Regions from separate parts of the Geobacillus sp. ZGt-1 genome, predicted to be linked through region 2. Evidence: predicted binding sites of a transcription regulator. Region 2 holds the regulator's gene; the other holds the start of a gene.
The links. The regulator LexA, encoded in region 2, represses DNA repair genes until DNA is damaged. The targets are predictions, from matches to a motif close to CGAACATATGTTCG.
Positions count from the first base shown of each region.

Region 1: a site for LexA is predicted at 1,830-1,843, ahead of recN (DNA repair protein RecN). Genes of this name have one in related genera too.

Region 1 covers NZ_LDPD01000023.1:278,622-290,877, forward strand. The annotation lists gene recN (DNA repair protein RecN) at 65-1,786, opposite strand; gene ahrC (transcriptional regulator AhrC/ArgR) at 1,913-2,362, opposite strand; gene VU18_RS10100 (TlyA family RNA methyltransferase) at 2,419-3,267, opposite strand; gene dxs (1-deoxy-D-xylulose-5-phosphate synthase) at 3,271-5,163, opposite strand; gene VU18_RS10110 (polyprenyl synthetase family protein) at 5,411-6,304, opposite strand; gene VU18_RS10115 (exodeoxyribonuclease VII small subunit) at 6,308-6,538, opposite strand; gene xseA (exodeoxyribonuclease VII large subunit) at 6,535-7,881, opposite strand; gene folD (bifunctional methylenetetrahydrofolate dehydrogenase/methenyltetrahydrofolate cyclohydrolase FolD) at 7,893-8,747, opposite strand; gene nusB (transcription antitermination factor NusB) at 8,807-9,199, opposite strand; gene VU18_RS10135 (Asp23/Gls24 family envelope stress response protein) at 9,392-9,793, opposite strand; gene accC (acetyl-CoA carboxylase biotin carboxylase subunit) at 9,804-11,159, opposite strand; gene accB (acetyl-CoA carboxylase biotin carboxyl carrier protein) at 11,175-11,708, opposite strand; gene VU18_RS10150 (SpoIIIAH-like family protein) at 11,853-12,256, opposite strand, start outside.
Region 2 covers NZ_LDPD01000013.1:319,450-323,474, reverse strand. The annotation lists partial or broken gene VU18_RS19430 (DUF896 domain-containing protein) at 1-8, opposite strand, end outside; gene VU18_RS05810 (recombinase family protein) at 138-791, opposite strand; gene yneA (cell division suppressor protein YneA) at 811-1,116, opposite strand; gene lexA (transcriptional repressor LexA) at 1,269-1,892, shown strand; gene glnA (type I glutamate--ammonia ligase) at 1,956-3,290, opposite strand; gene VU18_RS05790 (MerR family transcriptional regulator) at 3,330-3,731, opposite strand; partial or broken gene VU18_RS19425 (methionine gamma-lyase family protein) at 3,808-4,025, opposite strand, start outside.

The sequences.
Region 1 (12,256 bases), on a different contig from region 2:
GCAGGCGGAATCGGCCCGCTTTGAGAGGGATGCGCCTCCCCTCGACGAACAGGGGAAACAGGAATCAATGTTTCATTTTCGCCGCCAGTTCCAACAGCTCTTTGGCATGCCGTTTCGTCAATTCCGTCATCTCGACGCCGGAAATCATCCGCCCGATTTCTTTCACTTTCTCCTCCTCATTGAGCTTCCTCACGACTGTTTTCGTCCGTTCCCCATCCGTCTCTTTGGCGATCAACAAGTGCGTGTCCGCCATCGCAGCGACTTGCGGCAGATGGGAAATGCAAAGCACTTGCGACTGGCTGGCGATGCGGTAAATTTTTTCCGCCATTGCCTGGGCGACGCGTCCGCTGACACCGGTGTCGACCTCATCAAAAACAATCGACGTCACTCCTTGATGTTTGGAAAAAATCGTTTTCAACGCCAGCATAATGCGCGACAGCTCGCCGCCGGAAGCGACTTTGACGAGCGGTTTTAACGGCTCGCCGACGTTCGTCGAAATGTAAAACTCGACGACATCGATGCCATCTTCTTGGAACCTAACCGGCACGCCGTCGACCAAGGGGGCGTCAAGCGATCCTTCGCGCTTGGCAAATACGATGTCAAATTTCGTTTTGTCCATGTACAAGTCTTTCAGTTCTTGATGAATGCGCTCAATCAGGCGCCGGGCATATGTTTGCCGAACAGCGGTGACGTTTTTCGCCTCCGTGAGCAACTCGTCCGTCACCAGAGCGAGCTGCTGCTTAAGCTCATGCACATGCGTTTCGCGATTTTCGATTGTCTCGATTTCCTCGGCGATCGTCTCGGCATAGTGCAAAATATCGGCGATCGTCGCCCCGTATTTTCGTTTGAGCTGCCCGATTTCCGCGAGACGGCTTTCAATGGCATCGAGCCGCTCTGGGTCGTATTCCATCTCCTCAATTTGATCGCGCAGCTTGTACATGACTTCCTCGAGCAAATAGTAGCAGTTCGCCGTCGTTTCATGCGCATCTTTGAGCGCTGCATCCATGCCTGCGACGTCATCGAGATGGCGCATCGCCTCCCCGATGGAATCAAGCCCGCGTCCCTCTCCGGAGAGGGCCTCATAGCTTTTCTGCAGCGCGGTATAAATTTTTTGAAAATTGACGATGCGAACTTTTTCCTCCATCAGCCGCTCGTCCTCGCCCGGCTCGAGCGCCGCCTGCTCGATTTCACGCAGCTGAAACGTCAGCAAATCAAGCCGGTGCGCCATTTGCTGTTCATTTTCGCTCAGCTTTTTCAATTTGTTTCCGAGCTCCTCATACCGCTCGTAGACGGCGCGGTAGCGAGCAAGCGCCTCTGCCGCCTCTAGGCCGCCGAACTCGTCTAAAAGCGGCAGATGGCGGGACGGATCCATCAGTTCTTGATGTTCATGCTGGCCGTGAATATCAACAAGCGTCGCCCCGATGTCGCGCAGCACCGCCGTCGTGACGAGCTTGCCGTTAATGCGGCAGACGCTTTTGCCGTTGGCGAAAATATCGCGGCGCAACACGATCATGCCGTCGCTGGCGTCGATGCCAACGTCTGCGCATTTTTGCCAGCATGGATGGCGGTCATCATCAAGCAAAAACAGCCCTTCGATTTCCGCCTTTTCCGCCCCAAAGCGGACAAATTCAGCGGAGCCGCGTCCGCCGATCAACAAATGAATCGCGTCGATGATGATCGATTTGCCGGCTCCCGTTTCGCCGGTTAACACCGTCAGCCCTTTGTCGAACGACAACGAGAGCGACTCGATAATGGCGAAATTTTTAATCGACAGCTCGGCGAGCATTTCACCACTCCTTGCCTGTCCGATTGATTCCACTTTTGATTATAGCACGTATGTTCGGATTTGCAAACGAGGACCGCCCTGTCGTTCCGTCCTTGAACGTGGAACGGGAGCTGGGCCGGTCCTCGCCTAGAGCATGGACAACAGCTGGTCGGACACTTTTTCCGCATCTTTCGGAGTACGGCAGATGATCAGGCACGTATCGTCGCCGCAAATCGTACCGACGATTTCGTTCCAATCCAAATTGTCGAGCAAGACGCCGACGGCATGGGCGTTGCCCGGCAGCGTCCGCAACACAAGCAAGTTGCCCGTTCCGTCAAGCTTCACAAACACATCAACAAGCGCCCGCTTCAGCTTTTGCAACGGATTGAAGCGCTGGTCGGACGGAAGGCTGTACTTGTAGCGGCCGTTGGCCATCGGCACTTTGACGAGCTGCATTTCTTTAATGTCGCGCGAGACGGTCGCCTGGGTGACGTTAAAGCCAGCTTCTCTCAGCCGGTCGACAAGCTCGTCTTGCGTTTCAATGTCATGGTTCATAATGATTTCGCGAATTTTAATATGCCTTTGCCCTTTGTTCACATTGCGCCACCTCCCCGCTTTTCAAAGTGCAGAGCAGATTGTCCGTCCCGCCGACGCTATTTGCCGCTTGGCTCCACGCTCCCCGCCCGCAATCGGGCATGCGCCTCGCTCACCACGTCGGCGACGGATGCTGGCAGTCGGTTTTCTCCCTCCCGGTTTCCTCCAGGATAGGCAGCATGAAGCAAAAATTCAATATTGCCGTCGCCGCCGGTAATCGGTGAATACGTTAAATGAAGAACATCGAACCCTTCCGCGCAGGCGAATTGAATGATCGATTCGAGCACTTCCTCGTGAATGTTCGGGTCGCGAACAATCCCCTTTTTGCCGACCTTTTCCCTGCCGGCTTCAAACTGCGGCTTGACGAGCGCAATCACATCGCCGCCCGGCACCATGACCGTCTTGACGACCGGCAAAATGAGCCGCAGCGAAATAAACGAGACATCGATGACAGCTACTTCCGGCAGCCCTTTCGTAAACTGATCCGGCGTCACGTAGCGGAAGTTCGTCCGCTCCATCACAACGACGCGCTCGTCTTGACGCAGCTTCCAAGCAAGCTGGTTGTAGCCGACATCGACGGCATACGTCAGCTTCGCCCCATGCTGCAAGGCGCAGTCGGTGAAACCGCCGGTCGACGCGCCGATGTCAAGAACAATTTTATTTTCCACGCGAATATGAAACTCGCGCAACGCTTTTTCCAGTTTCAACCCACCGCGGCTGACGTACGGAAGCGGGTTGCCTTTCACCTCAAGCGGAATGTCAACCGGCACTTTTTCCCCGGGCTTATCGAGTCGAACGTCGTTTGAATAGACAAGCCCGGCCATGATCGCTCGCTTCGCCTTTTCCCGCGTTTCCGCCAGCCCTCGTTCGACAAGCAGCACATCGAGCCGTTCTTTTTTTCCTTTCATGTCTCAAGCCCTTTTCTGTTTTCTTGGCACCATCGTTTTGATGCGGTCGATGATATGGGTCGACGTCAGCCCGATTTCATTGAGCAGCTCGCTGACGCTTCCATGTTCGATAAAGCGGTCCGGGATGCCCATCCGTTCGATGACCGCTCCGTGATAACCATGATCATGAGCAAACTCCAACACAGCACTGCCAAAGCCGCCTTGCAGCACCGCCTCTTCGACCGTTAAGATCGGCAGGCGGCTCTCAAGCAGTTCGTGAAGCATCGCCACGTCCATCGGCTTCAAAAAGCGAGCGTTGACGACTTTCACCGATATGCCGTCTTTCGCCAGCTCGTCGGCCGCCTTAAGCGCCATCGAAATCGTCGTGCCAAACGTCAAAATCGCCGCATCGCAGCCGTCGCGCAACACTTCCCACGTGCCGATTGGGATTTCTTTCAGCTCCTCATCAAGCGGTACGCCAAGCCCGTTGCCGCGCGGGAAACGCATGGCGATTGGCCCGTCGTCGTAGCGGATGGCGGTGTACACCATGTGCTGTCCTTCGTTTTCGTCTTTTGGCATCATCAACACCAAATTCGGCACATGGCGCAAAAAGGCGATGTCAAACACCCCTTGGTGCGTTTCGCCGTCCGCCCCGACCAACCCAGCACGGTCAATGGCGAAAAAGACATTTAAGTTTTGCCGGCATACATCATGGACGACTTGGTCATAGGCGCGCTGCAAAAATGTCGAATAAATGGCCAAAAACGGTTTCATCCCTTGCGTCGCCAATCCAGCCGCGAGCGTTGTCGCGTGCTGCTCGGCGATGCCAACATCAAACATCCGATCGGGAAACTCGCTTGCGAACCCTTCCAGCTTCGAGCCGACCGGCATCGCCGGCGTAATCGCGACGATGCGCGGGTCGGTGCGAGCGAGCCGGCGCACGGTTTCGCTGACAAGCGCGCTCCATGACGGACCGGCCTCTTTCGTTTTGACAAAAGCGCCGGTTTCGATTTTGTACGGCCCTGTGCCGTGCCATGTGCCGACTTTGTCGTTTTCCGCCGGACTGTATCCTTTCCCTTTCTTCGTGATGACATGCACAAGCACGGGGCCTTTCATCTTCTTCGCATAGCGCAAGTTCTCAAGCAAATCCTCAAAATCGTGGCCGTCGACCGGGCCTAAATACGTAAACCCGAGCTCTTCGAAAAACACGCCGGAGACAAGCAAATATTTCAAGCTGTCTTTCAGCCGCTCGGCGGTCGCCGCCAGCTTGCCGCCGACCGCTGGGATGCGCTTGAGCAGCAGCTCCAGTTCATCTTTCACCCACTGGTATTTGCCGGCGGTGCGCAACCGACCGAGGATGTTGTGCAACGCGCCGACGTTCGGAGCGATCGACATTTCATTGTCATTTAAGATGACAATCATATCCGTTTTCTCATGCCCGATATGGTTGAGCGCCTCAAGCGCCATGCCGCCGGTGAGCGCCCCGTCGCCGATGATCGGCACGATGTATTCATCCGTCCCTTTCAAATCACGGGCGATCGCCATTCCCATCGCCGCCGACAGCGACGTCGAGCTATGGCCCGTTTCCCACACGTCATGCTCGCTTTCGCTCCGTTTCGGGAACCCGGACAGCCCCTTGTATTGGCGGAGCGTGTCAAACGCGGCGGCGCGTCCGGTCAAAATTTTATGCACGTATGACTGGTGTCCGACATCCCAAATGAGCTTGTCTTTTGGGCTGTCGAATTCGCGGTGGAGGGCGATCGTCAGCTCGACGACCCCTAAGTTCGGGCCGATATGTCCGCCTGTTTTCGACAACTTCTCAATTAAAAACCGCCGAATCTCGGCGCTTAACCGTTTCAGCTCAGGAATGGACATGTTTTTGACAACGCGCGGATGGTCAATTTTTGTCAAGTCCAACAAAGATCACTCGCTTTCATTCTGTCGTTCTCCGAGCCGTTTCTCCTCGTACAGGTAGTATTATTATACATGATCCGGCGCGAAAAATCGACTTTTCCCGCCAACGCAGCCCGTCACCACTAGGACGCGTTTTGTGGTGTATCTATAGAACTTGCGGCGGCCGCCCGGCGGAAAACAACCAAAAAAACAAGGCCGCCTCCGCCCCGCAGGAAAGCGAACAACGGGAACAAGAGGCGGCCGCCCCGCATCAGTGGTCGCGGACCGCGACAAGCTCGCAAATGTAGGCCAGCACCGCGTCATCGATTTTGGCTTGCTGCAAATGGCGCTTCGCGGCGTCAATGTGAAACGCCAGTTTCTCTTTAGCACCGCCTAGCGAAAGAAGCACCGGATATGTCGCCTTCTTGTTGTCGCGGTCGCTGCCGACTCGCTTGCCGATTTTTTCTTCCATTCCTTCAATGTCCAAAATATCGTCGCGAATTTGAAAGGCGAGGCCTAAATGTGCGGCGAACTCGTTGAGTTCGCGCGTCTGCCGACCATCGGCGCCGCCAAGCAGGGCGCCGGCGTGCACGCTGTATTGCAGCATTTTCCCCGTCTTATGGCGGTGGATGTATTCCAGTTCCGCAAGCGCCAGCGTTTTTCCTTCCGCCTCCATATCAGCCGCCTGTCCAGCGACCATGCCTTCCGGGCCGGCCGCCTTCGCGAGCTGCTCGATGAGCTGCAGCCGGACGGAAGGCGGAACGCGGTCGTCATCAACCTCGGCGATCAATTGAAACGCATACGTAAGCAAGGCGTCCCCGGCCAAAATGGCCATCGCCTCGCCGAACACTTTATGGTTCGTCGGTTTGCCGCGCCGCAAATCATCGTTGTCCATGCTTGGCAAATCATCATGAATGAGCGAGTACGTATGGATCATTTCAATGGCGCAAGCGACTGGCAGACCGATCGCCGGGTCTTTGCCAAGCGCTTGGATGGTCGCCAGCAACAAAAGCGGGCGGATTCGTTTGCCGCCGGCCTCAAGCGAGTAGGCCATCGCCTTTTTCAGCGTCTCCGGCCCACGAAGCCGCGCCATATAGGAGGAAAGCGCCGCCTCGACGGCCCGTTTTTGTTCGTTGAGAAACTGTTCAACCGAAAGCTGCGCCACCCGTCACTCCTCCTCCGGCGAAAAAGGGACAAGCTCGCCGTCTTCGCGCAGCATGTACTCCAACTGTTTCTCCACATGCTGCAATTTATCATGGCAAAGCTTGGACAGTTTCATGCCTTCTTGAAAAAAGGCGATCGCCTCCTCAAGCGGCACGTTCCCTTCCTCGAGCTTTTCGACGATTTCCTCCAGTTTTTTCATCGCTTCTTCAAACGTCATCTCTTTTTCTTCGCTCATACGTGTTTTTCCTCCACTCCCGTCACTTGACAATCGACTCGTCCGTCTTGAACTTGAATGGAAAGATGCTCGCCGATTCGAAGCTGGTTCGTTCGTTTCACGAGCTCGCCCTGCTCATTGTACACCAAGCTGTAGCCGCGCTCCATGATGCGAAGCGGACTGAGCGCCTCAAGCCGGGCGAGGTTGGAGCGAAAGCGGAACCGATGGCGCTCCACCGCGGTGCGCATCGCTTTTTCCAGCGCATTGGCGGCCGCCTTTTGCCGTTCTTTCATCCGCTCAAGCTCTGCAGCTGGATGGTGCCGCCATAGTCTCATGTCAAGCTCATGCAGCCGCTGACGATGTTTGTCGACGAGCCGTTCGCGTTGGCGGCTAAGCCTCTCAAGCAACGCATCAAGCTGCTGTTCTTTTTGTTCATAGAGCCGCTTGGGATAGCGGAATGCGTAGGATCCTTGCAGCCGGCGAAGCTGCTCTTTATCAGCGGCAAGCCGCTCTTTCATGGCGCGGATGAGCCGCCATTTCCGCTCGGCGAGCCGCTCAGCGAGCTCCCCAACATGCGGCGCCGCCATCTCAGCTGCTGCCGTCGGCGTCGGCGCCCGCAAATCGGCGACAAAGTCGGCGATCGTAAAATCTGTTTCATGGCCGACAGCGGAAATAATCGGTATTTTTGAGGCGAAGATGGCGCGGGCGACGATTTCTTCATTGAACGCCCACAATTCTTCGATCGAGCCGCCGCCGCGGCCGACAATCAGCACATCAACCTCGCCGAACGCATTCGCCCGCTCGATGGCGCGCACGATGGAGGGCGCCGCCCCGTCCCCTTGAACGAGCGCTGGAAACAAAATGACTTTAGCGAGGGGATAGCGGCGGCGAATCGTCGTCATAATATCGCGCACCGCCGCTCCAGTCGGCGATGTAACGACGCCGATGCAGCGAGGGAAAGCTGGAAGCGGCTTTTTATGGACCGGCGAAAACAACCCTTCCGCCTCGAGCCGCTGCTTCAGCTGTTCGTAGGCTAAATAGAGGCTTCCGACACCTTCCGGCTGCATTTCTTTGACATAAAGCTGATAGTTGCCGTTCGGTTCATAGACGGAAATTTCCCCGCGCGCGAGCACGTTCATCCCATCTTCAGGGCGGAACGGCAAATGCTGGTTGTAGCCGGCGAACATGACGGCGGCAATGCGTCCTTGGCTGTCTTTCAACGTAAAATACATATGGCCGCGCGAATGCTGCTTAAAATTCGAAATCTCGCCCTTCACCCATAGATCGCGCAAATGCGGGTCGACATCGAACTTGCGTTTGATGTACTTCGTCAACGCCCCGACCGTCACATATTTCACTTCCACTGATCCTGCCCTCACTTTGCGGCCAGCTGCCGTGCCGCTTCAATCGTGTTGTGCAAGAGCATTGTAATCGTCATCGGCCCGACTCCACCCGGCACCGGCGTAATATAGCCAGCCACTTCTTTCACAGCGTCAAAATCGACATCGCCGCACAATTTGCCGTTCTCAAGCCGGTTGACGCCGACGTCGATGACGACCGCCCCGGGCTTGATGTGTTCCGGGCCGATGAGGCGCGCCTTGCCGACAGCGACGATCAAAATGTCCGCCTGCCGAGTGATGGCGGCCAAATCCGGCGTTTTCGAGTGAGTGTAGGTGACGGTGGCATGTTCGCGCAAAAACAGCTGGCCAACCGGTTTGCCGACGATGTTGCTTCGGCCGACGACGACGACGTGCTTGCCGGCGATGTCAATGCCGGCCGATTGCACCATCACTAAAATGCCATGCGGAGTGCAAGGGAGAAACGCCCGTTGGCCGATCATCATTTTTCCGACATTGATCGGGTGAAACCCATCGACATCTTTTTCCGGTGCGATCGTTTCAATGACCGACCATTCGCAAATGTGATCCGGCAGCGGCAGCTGCACTAAAATGCCGTGCACCGCCGGATCGACGTTTAACTCGCGGATTTTCGCAAGCAGCGTCTCTTCGTCGATCGCCGCCGGAAACGTGTAAAGGAACGAGCGAATGCCGACCTCGGCGCACGCTTTTTGTTTTCCTTTTACATACGAATGCGATGCCGGATCGTCGCCGACTAGAATGACGGCCAGCCCCGGCTCAACGCCGTCCGCTTTCAACTGTGCGGCTTCATCCGCCAATGCGGTGCGAATCGTCCTCGCCATCTCCGTTCCGCTAATGATTTGTGCTGTCATCGTGTTTCGTTCCCCTCTCCTCGTTCATCGTTCGATATCTGCCCGCGATGCAGCCGGTTTTATTTTTGCAGCGCCGCCTTCACTTTCGAAAGCACGCCGTTGACAAAACTTCCGGATTTCCAATCGCCGAATTTTTTCGCCAGCTCGACCGCCTCATCGAGGCTGACGCTTACCGGCACATCATCGGCGTATTTCATCTCGTACGTCGCCATGCGCAAAATGGCGCGGTCAACGTTGGCGACGCGTTCAAGCGTCCATTTTTCCAAATTGGCGCGCAACAGCTCGTCAATCTCCTCCTGGTGCTCGACGACGCCAAAGACGAGCTGGCGCAAAAACGGGTCGATGTCGCCGCCGCCCGTGACATTGTGGAGCGCCTCGTCTGGTGGAATGCGTCCGACATCGATTTGAAACAGCGCCTGCAACGCCTTTTCCCGTGCTTCATGCCGCTTCATGGCGGTCCCCCTTTCCAAAAAAACGAACATTCACAATGAAATCATATCATATTTTTCGGAAAAAGCCAGCCTTTTCCCACAAATCATTCGCGCTGCCGTTGGTTGCGCCATAACGGCCTCGTTCATTACAATAACAAACTTTGGCCAAAAAAACAAAAAGGCAGCCGCCGAAAAAGCAACTGCCTTGCGAGATCACTGTTCGACCACGCCTTGTTCCTGCTTGCCGCCCTCAAACTGGATGCCGACGATATGAACGTTCACTTCGCTCGCCTCGAGGCCGGTCATGTTCCAAAGCGCCTGGCGCACATTTTCCTGCACCTTTTTCGCCACGTTCGGAATCGATGCGCCAAACTGGACGAGGCAATAAAGATCGATGACGACGCCGTCGTCGCGCAAATCAACCTTGACGCCTTTGCCATGGTGTTTCTTTCCAAACCGCTCGGCGACGCCGGCGGCAAAATTGCCGCGCATTTGCGCGATGCCGTCGACTTCTGACGCCGCGATGCCAGCGATCACCTCAATCACTTCCGGTGCAATTTCCACCTTGCCGAGCGCCGGGTACACTTGCTCTGTTTCAAAGACATGCTCAGACATAAGGCACCTCCTATTCCGCCTTCATAATATCATATAACTCCAAAAACTTCGTATTAAACTCACCGCTTTGAAAATTCTCATGCTCCATTAATTTTATGTGGAACGGAATCGTTGTATGAATGCCTTCGATGATAAACTCCGAAAGCGCCCGTCTCATGCGGGCGATCGCTTCCGCACGCGTCGGCGCATGAACGATCAATTTGGCGATCATCGAATCATAATACGGCGGGATCGTATAGCCTGGATAGACGGCGGAATCGACGCGCACGCCCGGGCCGCCCGGCGGCAGGTACATGGCGATTTTCCCCGGCGACGGCATAAAGTTTTTCGCTGGATTTTCGGCGTTGATCCGGCACTCGATCGCCCAGCCGTTAAACGTGACGTCCTCTTGGGTGATCGACAGCTTTTCACCGGCGGCGATGCGGATTTGCTCCTTGACCAAATCGACACCGGTGATCAGTTCAGTGACCGGATGCTCGACTTGAATGCGCGTATTCATCTCCATGAAGTAAAATTGTTTGTTCCGGTGGTCATAAATAAATTCAACCGTACCGGCGCCGGTGTAGTTGACCGCTTTCGCCGCCTTGACCGCCGCCTCGCCCATCTTCCGGCGCATCTCGTCGTCAAGCGCCGGCGACGGCGCTTCCTCGACCAGTTTTTGCAGCCGGCGCTGGATCGAGCAGTCGCGCTCACCGAGATGAATCGTATTGCCGTACGAATCAGCGAGCACTTGAATTTCGACATGGCGGAAATCTTCGATATATTTTTCAATATAGACGCCTGGGTTGCCAAACGCCGTCGCCGCTTCCTGCTGGGTGATGTTGATGCCTTTGACGAGCTCGCCTTCGTCGCGGGCGACGCGGATTCCTTTCCCGCCGCCGCCGGCCGTCGCTTTAATGATGACCGGATAGCCGATCTCTTCGGCAATCGCCCGCGCCTCATCAAGGCTTTCGATAACCCCGCGCGACCCAGGCACGATCGGCACCCCCGCCTCGCGCATCGTCTCGCGAGCGATGTCTTTAATGCCCATTTTTGCAATCGCTTCCGGACTTGGGCCGATAAATGTCACGTTGCATTCACGGCACAGCTCGGCGAACGCTTCATTTTCCGCCAAAAACCCGTAACCGGGGTGGATGGCGTCACAGCCAGTCAGCGTGGCGACGCTCATAATGTTTGTGAAATTTAAATAGCTGTCTTTCGAAGCGGTCGGCCCGATGCAGTACGCCTCATCAGCCAGCTGCACGTGCAAGGCGTCGCGGTCGGCTTGCGAAAAGACAGCGACCGTCTCAATCCCAAGCTCGCGGCAGGCGCGGATGATGCGGACGGCGATTTCCCCGCGGTTCGCCACCAACACTTTTTTGATCATCGTCCGTTCTCTCCCTTATTCAGGCTTGACTAAAAACAACGGCTGGCCATATTCGACGAGCTGGCCGTTTTGCACCAACACCTCGACAATTTCGCCATCGACTTCCGCTTCAATTTCATTAAACAGCTTCATCGCCTCGATGATGCAGACAACCGTGTCTTTTTTCACCTTGTCGCCCGGCTTCACATACGGCGGCTTGTCCGGCGCCGGCGCTGCGTAGAACGTGCCGACCATCGGCGAAGTAATTTGATGCAAGTTGCCTTCCACAGCCGGCTTTTCTTCTTTGACCACCGGCGTTTCCGCTTTCGGTGCCGGCGCTTCTGAGGCCGCTGCTTGAACGGGAGCAGCTGCCGAAGCCGGTTCGACCGCTGCCGGAGCGGCAGGCGCCGGCGGCGCGACCGCCGTCTGTGCGGCCGCAGCCGACGCAACGGCGACAGCAGCCGTTCCTTTTTTCATATGTACTTTTGTTTCGCCTTGTTCGTATACGAATTCGTCAATTGAGGACTGGTCGACCAAGCGGATCAATTCACGGATTTCTTGAATTTTCATCGATCTCACACCTTTCTCCAAGTATCGTGCAGCCCGTTCCTTTCTGGCGGTGCCTAAACGTGTCCATAACGATTATACACACAACAGTAGGACAAACAAAAGACTTTTCCGCAAAAAAAGAAGCTGCCCTAAAGAGCAGCGCGTTCATCCAGCCGGCTGAAACTCAACCGTCACGTATTCAGCATCGGGTATTTCTTTTTTCACCATATGAATGACTTCATTCGCCGATTTAGCTGAGCTTTGTTTCGCTTTGATCGTCACGCGCACTTGGTTGTCATCGGCGCGCACGAGCACGTCTTCATAACCGCCTTTCGATTTGATGAGCGTCTCCAACGTTGCTTCTTTTTCGGACAATGCTTGCAATTTTTCAATTTTGTCGAGCGCTTCACTTTTTTCTTCCGCCGTCGCGTTCGCTGAAGCGACAATGGCGTTCAGCTCATCGCGCAGCCGGCTCCGTTCATCCTCAATTTTCATGCGCAGCGCTGTAAACAAGTCGTCGCCCGTTTCGCCAGACGCGGACGGCTTTTTCGCCTCTTCGACAGCGACGC
Region 2 (4,025 bases):
GCAAGCATTGATCATCTTCTCCTATCTGCCATATTCTCACTCTGTTTTATCTTATCTGATCAACCGGGAAGATGGCAACGATGGCATCTTGGTTTCCTTTGCCCGCTCGCCGCTTTAGGGCCAGGCGCAGTACACGATCAACGCCGCCTTTGTTGCTCGTCCATATATTCCTGGTAACGCCGATGGACGGTCGCCTTGGACACCTCGTAGCCGAAGCTTCGCATCGTCGCGGCGATATCGGCAAACGTCAGTCCGCGCTCGCGCAAGCGGACGATCTCCTCAACCGGCAGATCGATTCGATCGCGCCCGGCGTTTTCGCCCCGGCGCCTTAGGTTCCGCTCCGGTCGGTAGCCGCTGGCGATGGCTCGCTGCATGCCACGCTTAATTTTGGCGTTATGTATTTTTCTTTGGTACTCCTCGACAATAGCGATGATGGATAACACCATCTCATCGGCCTCCGACAGCGGCATCTCCCCGCGGTGGCTGGCGCTGTATATTTTCACCCCTTGCTTTTTCAAGCAATGCAGCACCGCCATGCGCGCATGGCCGCGCCCAAGCCGCGTTTCATCTTGAATGAGCAGCACATCGACCTCGCCTTCCTCGCAAAGCGAAAGCAGCTCCAACACGCCGTCGCGGTCGGCTTCATAACCGCTCGCCTGCTCGGCGATCACTTTCACGACTTCAAATCCACACTCGGCCGCCAGCTGCTCGAGCTCATCTCGTTGCCTCGCGAGCGACGTTTCCTGTTCAGCTTTGTCCGTGCTGACGCGGCAGTAAATGACCGCCCTCATGGCCAATCCCTTCTTTCCATCACTGATTGACGGCCACCGAGCCGCCCTGCTTTGATTTTAACACAGGAATGACAATTTGTTCACCGGCGGCAAGACGCGGGCTCGGCAAATGGTTGACATCGACGACCCAGCGGATGAACTCATCAGGCGGCATATGGTGTTCCTGTTCGTACTGTTTTGCCAGCCCCCAAAGCGTATCGCCGGGAGCGACCGTGATCGTCACGTATTCTTTTTTATCGACCGGGCTGCTGGCGTAAACGAACCCTGCCAACACGAGCGCAAACAAAAATGAAAACAAAACATAGTGCAGCAACGTTTTCCTCATTCCCTCCCACCCTTTCTAGAATGTTTGTTCGCTTTCCTTCATTATAGCCAGGAACATTTGTTTGTGTCAATAAAAAACTCGAACCTATGTTTGTTTTTTCGTCTTCCGCATGGTATAATGAAGGCAAATGATGTGGCGAGAGGTGTGAAACAATGACGAAACTGTCAAAACGACAACAGCAAATTTTAGAGTTTATTAAACAGGAAGTAAAAACAAAAGGCTATCCTCCGTCGGTGCGGGAAATTGGGGAAGCGGTTGGACTGGCGTCAAGTTCGACGGTCCACGGGCATCTCGCGCGCCTAGAAAGCAAAGGGTACATCCGCCGCGACCCGACAAAGCCGCGCGCCATTGAAATTTTGGACAACGATATGGCCAAGGAGAGAGAAAAAGAGGAGATCATCTCGGTGCCGATCATCGGCAAGGTGACGGCCGGCCAACCGATTACAGCGGTGGAAAACATCGAAGGCTACTTTCCGCTGCCGAAGCGGCTCGCCGCCGGCGAGGAGCAGCTGTTTATGCTTGAAGTGATGGGCGACAGCATGATCGAAGCCGGCATTCTCGACGGCGACTACGTCATCGTCCGCCAGCAGTCATCGGCCAACAACGGCGACATCGTCGTCGCCATGACGGAAGACAACGAGGCGACGGTGAAGCGGTTTTTCAAGGAAAAAGACCACATCCGCCTGCAGCCGGAAAACGCCCATCTTGAGCCGATCATCGTCCGCGACTGCACGATTCTCGGCAAAGTGATCGGCGTCTATCGCCTGTTCGACTGACTCGTGCCGGCCTGCGCCCATAAAAAAGCTGCCCCGTTTTTTTCAGGGCAGCTTTTTTATGAATCAGTAGAGTTCCATATATTGGTCCAATTCCCATTGATGAACCGTTGTCCGATACATATCCCACTCAATTTCTTTCGCTTCGACGAAATGCTCGAATAAATGTTTGCCGAGCGCGTGAATCATCACTTCATCGGACTTCAAGTTTTCCAACGCTTCATGCAGCGTTGCCGGCAAATCGACAATGCCTTCTTCGAGCCGTTCTTCTTTCGTCATGACGTAAATGTTTCGATCCACTGGCGCCGGAGGAGTGAGCTTGTTGCGAATGCCGTCAAGCCCAGCGGCTAAAAGCACCGCCATGGCCAAGTATGGGTTGGCCGACGGGTCGACGCTGCGCACCTCAATGCGCGTGCTCATGCCGCGCGAAGCTGGAATGCGGATGAGCGGGCTGCGGTTGCGCGCCGACCAAGCGACGTAGCACGGCGCTTCATAGCCTGGAACAAGCCGCTTGTACGAGTTGACGGTCGGGTTCGTCACCGCCGTAAAGTTCGGCGCATGCTTCAGCACACCGGCGATAAACTGCCGCGCCGTATCGCTCAACTGCAAGTCGCCGTTCGGATCGAAAAAGGCGTTTTCACCGTTGCGGAACAGCGACAGGTTGCAATGCATTCCTGAACCGTTAATCCCAAAAATCGGCTTCGGCATAAAGGTCGCATGCAATCCGTGTTTGCGGGCGATCGTTTTGACGACGAGCTTAAACGTTTGAATGTCGTCGCACGCTTTTACGGCATCAGCGTATTTAAAATCGATCTCATGCTGGCCCGGGGCGACTTCATGATGGGACGCTTCGATTTCAAACCCCATTTCCTCAAGCTCGAGCACAATGTCGCGCCGGCAGTTTTCCCCAAGATCGGTCGGCGCCAAATCGAAATAGCCGCCGCGATCGTTCAGCTCCATCGTCGGGTGTCCTTTTTCGTCCAGCTTGAAAAGGAAGAATTCAGGCTCAGCTCCTAAGTTAAAGGCGTTGAAGCCAAGCGCCTCCATCTCTTTCAGCATCCGCTTCAAGTTATAGCGCGGACAGCCTTCAAACGGCGTGCCGTCCGGGTTGTAAATGTCGCAGATAAAGCGGGCGACTTTTCCTTTTTCTGAAGTCCACGGGAAAATGACGAACGTATCCAAGTCCGGATACAAATACATATCTGACTCTTCGATGCGGACAAATCCTTCGATCGACGACCCGTCAAACATAATTTTGTTGTTAAGCGCTTTCTCCAGCTGGCTGATCGGAATTTCGACGTTTTTGATCGTGCCCAAAATATCGGTGAATTGCAGGCGGATGTACTTGACATTTTCCTCTTTGACGATGTGTAGAATGTCGTCACGCGTATATTTTGCCATGTCCAAACTCCTCCCCGGCTCGGAAATCATTTTCCGTCATTAATGAAAGAAGCGAGCGAGATCTCCTTGGCGAAGCGATGCGCGCTGGAACCGCCCGGCCTGCAGCAATTCATTCCGCAAAATTTCGCGCAGTTCTTCGTCCGACAGCTTCGGTTTTCCTACTTTTTCGACTTTCTCCGCCTGCTGGTGGCGTCCTTCCTCCCGCGCGGCAAAAATTTGCTTAATGCCCGCCAAGTTGACGCCTTGGTCGATCAAATCTTTAATTTCCAGCAAGCGGTCAATGTCATTGAGCGAAAACAGCCTCCGGTTGCCTTCAGTGCGCGCTGGCGAAACGAGGCCGTGCTCTTCATAATAGCGGATTTGCCGAGCCGACAAGTCGGTCAGCTGCATCACAATCCCAATCGGAAACAATGGCATGGAACGACGAATTTGGCTGCTCATGCCAATTCCTCCTCGCTTTTGATACCTTTATTTTACCATAATGTTAGGAAATGAGTCAATGAAACGTGATGTTTCCTCACAAACAAATCAACCGCTGTTCAAGCAAACGCTGAATGGCGGAACAGACGGCGATTTTCACATGCGAATACGTCAATCCGCCTTGCACATACGCGACATATGGGGGGCGCAACGGCCCGTCGGCCGTCAACTCAATGCTTGCCCCTTGGACGAACGTGCCGGCGGCCATGATCACTTTGTCTTCATAGCCGGGCATGTCGCTCGGATACGGAGTGA